One region of the Roseateles sp. GW821-FHT09G09 genome, then DNA from elsewhere that is predicted to be linked to it. Evidence: riboswitches for the same ligand, from Rfam matches in the RefSeq annotation. Region 1 holds a riboswitch; the other holds the start of a gene.
What was found. Region 1 has a riboswitch for thiamine pyrophosphate ahead of thiC (phosphomethylpyrimidine synthase ThiC). Riboswitches for the same ligand answer to the same signal wherever they lie in the genome.
Positions count from the first base shown of each region.

Region 1 (4,184 bases):
CTGCGCCTCAGGAGAGCGGTCGAGCGCCAGCTGATCGCACACACTGATCATCATGTGCTTGCCCACACCGAACATCTGAGCCCGGGTCGCGTCGAATCGATGCGCATCGCCCAGCCAGGCCTGCGCGTGATCCCGGATGCCCTCGGCGACATCCCTGTCCTGGCCGGACTCGGGCAGCAGCGCCCTCAGCCGCTGGAACAGGCAAAACAGCTCCTTGCGCGCCAGGGGGTAATCGTCGCTGCGCGCGAACGCCTCCGGCGTCTGCAGCGCTTCCTGGAAGAAGCGGGTCTGGTGGCGGGCTTGATCGACCACCGGTCGTGGAGGCGTCGACGATGGCTCGATCAAGGACATCGGCGGTTCGGTCGACGTGCACGACCAATCGGCCCCTGAGGAAGGGGACGACGAAGCGATGGAGGGATACATGGCGAACACCCGAAGTAGCAGGAACAGGGAGGGTGTGTGCGCGGCAGCCCACCTCCCGGTTCACGTCTTCGACGCCGTCTTTGTCAATCGACCTGGAAGCCGATCTCCACGCTGACCTGGCGCGCCGCCGGGATCGGTCCGAAGCGCCACTGCTTGACCGCGTTGATCGCGGCCGCGCTGAGCTTGCGGTCCGGCGAGCGCAGCGCCTGCGGCGCATCGACGCCGCCATCCGGACGGACGGTGAACTGCACCAGCACCGATCCGGCGCGCTGTTGTGCCAGCAGGGCGCGCGGGTACTCGGGGTCGACCTTGTGCAGCAGCTTCAGCGGCGCGGGCTCGTCATCGGGCTCGGGTTCGGGAACCTTGCCGGCGGGCGCGGCGGTCGACGGCGCGGCCATGGCCACGACCTGCGGCGAGGGGGTCTCCGACATCGGCTGCGGCACCGAGGTCGGCGGGGCGATGGTCTGGCTGGCGGTCTGGCTGGCGGTCTGGGCGATGGTCTGTCCGCCCGACGTCGCGGCCGGCTGACCGATGGACGCCGGCGCGGGCGACGCGGTGGCGACGACGGGCGCCGCGTCCTGCGCGGCATTGCGGGCGGCGAGCGCGCGCTCGGCGGCAGGATCGAGCTCCTGCCGACGCGCCGCCGGCGCGGCCGCGACCACCGGCTTGGCGACGGGCTTGGGCGCCTCGGCCTTGGCCTCGTGCGCCGGCTTCTTCTCGCCCTTCTCGGCGTGGAACTTGATCCACTGGAACACCTTGTCGGCGTCGCGCTTGGCGCGGTCGACATCGCTCATCGGCGCGGCCTTGGGATCGACCGCCGCGGCGGACGTGGCCGCCGCCGGCGCGGTCTGCGCCTGCGCGGCGATCGCGACCAGGGACAAGGTCAAGACCTGGCACACCGCCAGACCGCGGCGCGGGACGCTCAGGAGACTACGACTGCTCATCACTCCACCCTCTCGTTGCGCTGGTTGCTCTCTTTTGGAGACAACGCCGGTCTTGTCTGCTGCTATTGAAATCGGTTTCTTCGCGCCCCGGCATGAGCGCCGCAGTGTAAGAAGTCACCGTGGTGACGGCCCCTCGGTGTTTCCCCGGAATCAGGATGTAACAGTACCGCCGATGGTCCTTGACATCGCGGTTGCGTCGAGGAATTCACGTCCTGCGCGCCCCGCCTGTTGCGCGGCCTATACTGCGCGCCTGCTCCGGGGAGCCCTGGGTCGACGACGCATTTCGCGCATCGCCGGCACGGGCTGAGACATGGCGATGAAGCCGTGGACCCGCTGAACTTGATCCGGTTCGTACCGGCGTAAGAAGAGCCCGCCCTTCCAGGCGCACCTTGGCGAATCGCGAGCCCCCCAGGCCCGCACCGACGCCCAGCGGTCCCGCACCGCGCCCGTGCGCCCTGCCCAGGAAGGGGTCGGTTCCGAACGTCCGAACGTCCTCGTCAGTCCAGCCTCCGGCGCCCAACCGGAGACCCCTGATGCCTGACTTGACGCCCGCCTCGACGCCCGATTCGACACCTCCCTCGACACCTGCCTCGACACCTGCCCCGCGGCAAGACCTGCCCCCGGCGGCCGCCGCCTTCCATGAGCGCCTCGCCGCCAGCCGCGCGCCGCTTCCCGCGTCGACCAAGACGCATGAGTCCGGCGTGCTGCATCCGCAGCTGCGCGTGCCGCTGCGAGAGATCGCGCTGACCAACGGCGAACGCCTCGCGGTCTACGACACCTCCGGCCCGTACACCGACCCCGCGGTCGCCACCGACGTGCGCCGCGGCCTGCCGGCGACGCGTGCCGCGTGGGTCGAGTCGCGCGGCGACACCGAGTCCTACACCGGACGGCCGATCCAGCTCTTCGACGACGGCCTGCGCGAGGCCGCGCAGCAGGACGCGCTGCGCGCGCAGAGCGCCGCGCTGACGCGCCCGCCGCGCCGCGCGAAGTCCGGCGCCAACGTGACGCAGATGCACTACGCGCGCCGCGGCATCGTCACCGCCGAGATGGAGTACGTCGCGATCCGCGAGAACGGCCGCCGCGCCTGGATGCACGAGTACCTGTCCGACGCCGAGCGCGAGCAGCGCCTGCGCGGCCAGAGCCTGGGCGCGCAGATCCCCGGGATCATCACGCCGGAGTTCGTCCGCGACGAGATCGCCCGCGGCCGCGCCATCATCCCGGCCAACATCAACCATCCGGAAGTCGAGCCGATGGCCATCGGCCGCAACTTCCTGGTGAAGGTCAACGCCAACATCGGCAATTCCGCCGTGAGCTCGGGCATCGAGGAGGAGGTCGAGAAGCTGGTGTGGGCGACGCGCTGGGGCGCGGACACGGTGATGGACCTGTCCACCGGCCGCAACATCCACACGACGCGGGACTGGATCCTGCGCAACAGCCCCGTGCCCATCGGCACCGTGCCGATCTACCAGGCGCTGGAGAAGGTCGGCGGCGTGGCCGAGGATTTGAGCTGGGCGCTCTTCCGCGACACGCTGGTGGAGCAGGCCGAACAGGGCGTCGACTACTTCACCATCCACGCCGGCGTGCGGCTGCCCTTCGTGCCGATGACGGTCAAGCGCCGCACCGGCATCGTGTCGCGCGGCGGCTCGATCCTGGCGAAGTGGTGCATCGCGCATCACCGCGAGAACTTCCTGTACACGCACTTCGAGGAGATCTGCGAAATCATGAAGGCCTACGACGTCAGCTTCTCGCTGGGCGACGGGCTGCGGCCGGGTTCGCTGGCGGACGCCAACGACGAGGCCCAGTTCGCCGAGCTGCGCACGCTGGGCGAGCTGACGAAGATCGCGTGGAAGCACGACGTGCAGACCATGATCGAAGGACCGGGGCATGTGCCGATGCACATGATCCAGGCCAACATGACCGAGCAGCTCAAGCACTGCGACGAGGCGCCGTTCTACACGCTGGGGCCGTTGACGACGGACATCGCGCCGGGCTACGACCACATCACCAGCGGCATCGGCGCCGCGATGATCGGCTGGTTCGGCTGCGCGATGCTGTGCTACGTGACGCCCAAGGAGCATCTGGGCCTGCCCGACCGGGACGACGTCAAGCAGGGCCTGATGGCCTACAAGATCGCGGCGCATGCGGCCGACATCGCCAAGGGCCATCCGGCGGCGCGGGCGCGCGACGACGCGCTGTCCAAGGCGCGCTTCGAATTCCGCTGGGAAGACCAGTTCAACCTCGGGCTCGATCCGGAGACCGCGCGCGAGTTCCACGACGAGACGCTGCCCAAGGACAGCGCGAAGGTGGCGCACTTCTGCTCGATGTGCGGCCCGAAGTTCTGCTCGATGAAGATCACGCAGGACGTGCGGGAGTACAGCGCGCAGATGGAGGCGGACGCCGCGGGCATGCGGGAGAAGAGCGCCGAGTTCCTCGCCGGCGGCGGCGAGCTCTACATCCCGATCCGTCAGGCCTGAGCGCGATGGCCGCGATCGCCATCGCCGGAGCGGGGCTCGCCGGGCGGCTGCTCGCGTGGACGCTCGCGCGGAGCGGGCATCGCGTCGAGGTCTTCGACGCGTCGCCCGGTCCCGCGCCTGCGTTCGACGCACAAGGCGCGGCGGCGTTCAGCGCGGCGGGCATGCTGAGTCCGCTCGCCGAGCAGGAACAGGGCGGCGCGGCAATCGCCGCGCTGGGCTGGCGATCGCTCGCCTTGTGGCCGGGCATCGTCGCCGCGCTGTCCCGACGCAAATCGGACGTGACGTCGAAGGCGAGGTCGATCCCGGCCCCGTCGCCGGTGCCGCCGCGCATCGACCGCAGCCT
Region 1 covers NZ_JBWKOG010000003.1:93,765-97,948, reverse strand. The annotation lists gene AC07O8_RS08985 (hypothetical protein) at 1-351, opposite strand, end outside; gene AC07O8_RS08980 (energy transducer TonB) at 507-1,367, opposite strand; TPP riboswitch at 1,614-1,750, shown strand; gene thiC (phosphomethylpyrimidine synthase ThiC) at 1,901-3,841, shown strand; gene AC07O8_RS08970 (FAD-dependent oxidoreductase) at 3,847-4,184, shown strand, end outside.

Region 2 (4,184 bases), on a different contig from region 1:
GTTGAGCGCCGCGTCCGCGCTGTCGTCGCGGCGGGCACGCAGTTTCATCGCGCTCGCCATCAGGCCGCCGCCCGTCCACTTCAGGTCGGCCTGCGCTTCCACGCCGCGGTGGTTCTGCTTGCCATCGATGCGGCTTTCGAGCAGGTCCTCGCCGCCGACCACCACCGGCACATCGCTCGTCGCCGGCTTGCTGATGTCGAAGTAGTTGATCGACCAGTCCACGGTGCGGCTGCCCGACTTCAGACCGATCTCCCATTGCTTGCTGCGGATCGCCGCCAGCGGCCGGCCCGCATTCACATAGATCGGCAGGTTGGGCGCGACGGCCGACTCCACGCCCTCGCCCCAGCTCGCATACGCCAGCAGTTGCGGGTCGATCGCGTAGCTCACACCCAGCCACGGCGTCGTGACCGACTGGCGATAGCTCGTCGCTTCGTCGCTCCCGCCCGTGGGCACGTTCACCTTGAACGACTCACGATCCAGCCGCGTGTGCCGCACACCCAGCCAGCCCTGCCATTGCGCGCTGAACTGCATCGCGTCGCGGAAGTAGAACTCGGTGCTGCGCTCGGTACGGTCCGTGTTGGTCGAGCCCAGCGTCGGGTCGGCCACCGTCGGCAGCGTGCCGTCGATGTTGCCGGTGCCCGCCCAGTTATAGGCCTGACCCTGCAGCCGGCTCTTGTAGCGCGAGAACAGCACGCCCGTCGACACCTGATGCTCGATGCCGAGGACGTTCAGCTTGCCTTGCGCGGACAGGTCGAGCGCATCGCTGTTGCGATGCTCGTTGTCGCTGCGGAAGTCGTATTGATCGAAGGTGCCGTCGGGGCAGTAGGTGCTCGGGTAGTAGGTGCCGTCGCCCGCGGTGCAGCCGAACGGATAGGCGAGGCGGTCGTCGTTCACCAGGCGCTGGATCGCCGCGTGCGCCTGCAGCTTCCAGTCGGCGTTCAGCTGATGCTGCACGCGCAGCGAGGCGGTGCGGCCTTCGAAGACCACCGGCTGGCTCCACGACTGGTTGTTCAGGTTGATGCGCGGATCGATGGCCTTTGCGTCGGGCAGCTTGTCGCCGAGCAGGCTGAAGCCCGGCTGGCTCGGCTGGGACTGGCGGCTGATCTCGACCTCTGCCTCGACCAGCGTGTCGCGCGTGACGCGCCAGTCGCCGGCGACGGCCATCATCCAGCGGTTGCCGTCGGCATCGCGCAGTTCGGGGCGCAGCTTGGCGGCCTCGATGTTCACGCGCAGGCCGAAGGCCTTGTCGTTGCCGTGACCGTCGCCGAAGCGGTGGCTCCAGTCCATCGCGGACTCGATCGTGCCGCGTTCGCTGACGCCGAGGCGCACGCTGGTGAGCTCCACCGTCGGGCGCTTCACGACGAGGTTGACCAGGCCGCCCGGTGCGCTGGTGCCGGCCTGGATGCCGGTCGTGCCCTTGATGACCTCGACGCTGCTCTTGTTGGCCAGCGACAGCGCGGTCTCGGCGTTGATCGGCAGGCCATCGCGGCGGTAGTTGAAGCGGTTGTCGAGGTCGTAGCCGCGGATCTTCAGGTAGGAGACGTACCCGGCCGAGTTGTACGAGTCGCCCACGCTCGCGTCGAGCAGCGTCAACCCGGCGAGGTTGGACAGCCCGCGATCGGTGAGCTGCTCGGCGCTGACGATGCTCGCCTGGATCGGGAGCTTGGCGACCGGCGTGTCGCCGAAACCGCCAGCCATCACGGGCGCTTCGGACGTGCCCTTGACGACGACGCTGGGCAGGGCGGGGGAGGTCGCCTGCGCGTTGGCCGGAGCATTGGTAGATGCATTTGCCGGCGCGGCGGCGGACGTCGTCGACTGCGCGGCGGCATGGACCGAGACGCCGGCGGCGATCAGCGCCATCGCGAGCCGATGCAGCGGGAAGGAATTCAGAGCGGACGAAGTTGCCATCGATGTGCCGAAGCCAGAAATGCGATGGCAGGTCGGCAAACCGGACACGCCGATGAGAAGGCGGCGTGCGGGACACGAGGCGTGTCGAAGGCATGCTTCCCTGCGCGAGGATTACCTCAATCAGGTTCAAAGGGACTTTCTCAGCCGCGCCGTCGACGGATCGATGGCGCAGCACCCCTAGCGAAACTCGCCGGGCGGGCCGGCGAGTGATGGTGATTCTAGTCGAGCATCATTGCCCGCGGCTCCGGCCAGGCCTGCCGCGCGCCGATGGCCGTTCCCGCTTGTCCGCCGCAAATGCAGTTCACGCCGCCGCGGCGCAGCTTCGTCTCCTGGCGCTCGCAAGTGGTCGGGTCGATGACGACACTGACTCCATCGACACAGCAAACGCCTTCAGGAGATCGACATGAACGCCACCCGCCTCAGCATCACTTCCGCCACCAACACCACCGTCAAGGCTGTCGCCTTCGGTGCCATCGCGGCGCTGGCTCTGGGCCTCGGGATCGCTCATGCACAAGGGCAGCGCGAGATGCGCGCCTCGATCGTCACGCTGGATCCGGTGGTCATCACCGTGAAGCGCGAACAGCTGCCGACCGTCTACATCACCGGCCGTCGCAGCGCCGACGCGGTCGACACGCAAGTCGCCTTGGCCGAGTGAACGTCCCAGGTCGCGCTGTATCGATGGAGCGATCCACGGACTGACGCCCTCGGTTCGCTCCCATGCAAGACGCCCGGCTGATGCCGGGCGTCTTGCTTTGTGCAGCGCTCGGGCGATTGTTGCGGCGATCACAACGGCCCATTGCGACGCGGGCCGTTTATCCAAGCAGGGGCCGCGCCTAACCTTCAGTCATCGGCAAACGAAGCCGGCCCAAGACCCCTGACACACCGATCCAACGCTCTCTCAAAGGAACCCATCATGACCGCCAAGACCCTGATCGCCTCCGCCCTGATCGCCCTGTCCGCCGCCGCCGTGCCGGCCTTCGCGCAGAGCTACAGCCACCTCGACCCGATCACGCAGGGCCAGAAGAGCCGCGCCGAAGTGCTGGCTGACCTGGAGACCTATCGCGAGTCTGGTCTGGCCGCCGTCGATCGCACCGAAGACTTCGCGCTGAACGCCACCCAGCGCGCCAAGGCCGAAGCCCGCTACGCCGAACTGAAGTCGTCGCCGAAGTACGCCGCCCTGGTGCAGCGCTTCGCCGCCAAGGAAGGGAAGGGCGCCGCCACCGAAGGCGTGTCGGCCCGCTGATCTCCGATCCCGCCCTCGCAGCGCCGCCCGGATGCAAGTCCTGGCGGCGTTCTCCATTGCAGCGTTTAAAGGCACTTTCCGTTTGTCCGCCGCAGATGCAGTTCACGCCGCCGCCGCGCAGCTTCGTCTCCTGAGGCACGCAAGCGGGTGGGTCGATGACGACACTGACTCCATCGACACAGCAAACCGCCTCAGGAGAACGACATGACCACCACCCGCTTCCACATCGCTTCCGCCACTGAAACCACCGTCAAGGCCGTCCTCTTCGGCGCCGTGACCGCCGTGGTGCTGGGCCTGGGCATCGCCCACGCCGAAGGCCTGCGCGAGATGCGCGCCTCGATCGTCACGCTGGATCCGGTCGTCATCACCGTGAAGCGCGAACAGCTGCCGACCGTCTACATCACCGGCCGCCGCGACACGTCCGCCGACGCGGTCCAGATCGCTTCCGCCCAGTAAGCCCTGACGGTTGCGCTGTATCGATGGAGCGAGCCTCTGGCTGACAACGCCTCTACCGCTCCCCCCAAACGCCTGGCCTGAGCCGGGCGTTGTGCTTTCTGAAGGCCGCAGCCCGCCTACTTGACCTGGAGAAGTTCCAGGAGGGCTTCAAGTGCTTCGGCGTGATGCTCTCGAGTCAGGCTTTTGATGGGATGTTGCGCCAGCTGCGCGTATATGCGAGCCAGCGATTCAGGGGAGCGGGTGCTGTCCTCAAGAATTGTGAAAGCCTGCCAGGAGACTTCAAAGTTCCCCGTGAGGACTAGGGTCACCAGCGACTCCAGGTGCTCCGACTGATCGAAGGCAGACAACGCATACACCAGTGTGCCGCGATGGTTGAGGTTCTCTGGCCGATTGATGGCGCTCCACAGGACGGGGACCGCTCGCGCGTCGCCGCGGTTCATCAGGTCGAGCGCCGCCACATGTCGAACGCCGGGATCCGTGCTCTCAACCTCCTGGAGCAGGGCCTCGATGGATTTCACGGACGTCACGTGCTGACGCCAACGCCATTCGCAGGCTGGTTCAGCCGGATCTCCGAGTA
Region 2 covers NZ_JBWKOG010000002.1:328,243-332,426, forward strand. The annotation lists gene AC07O8_RS06300 (TonB-dependent siderophore receptor) at 1-1,908, opposite strand, end outside; TPP riboswitch at 1,989-2,097, opposite strand; gene AC07O8_RS06305 (hypothetical protein) at 2,312-2,563, shown strand; gene AC07O8_RS06310 (DUF4148 domain-containing protein) at 2,822-3,151, shown strand; gene AC07O8_RS06315 (hypothetical protein) at 3,356-3,607, shown strand; gene AC07O8_RS06320 (HEAT repeat domain-containing protein) at 3,724-4,125, opposite strand; gene AC07O8_RS06325 (DUF3658 domain-containing protein) at 4,131-4,184, opposite strand, start outside.
Region 2: linked by a shared signal. The riboswitch ahead of AC07O8_RS06300 (TonB-dependent siderophore receptor) and the one ahead of thiC (phosphomethylpyrimidine synthase ThiC) in region 1 are both predicted to bind thiamine pyrophosphate.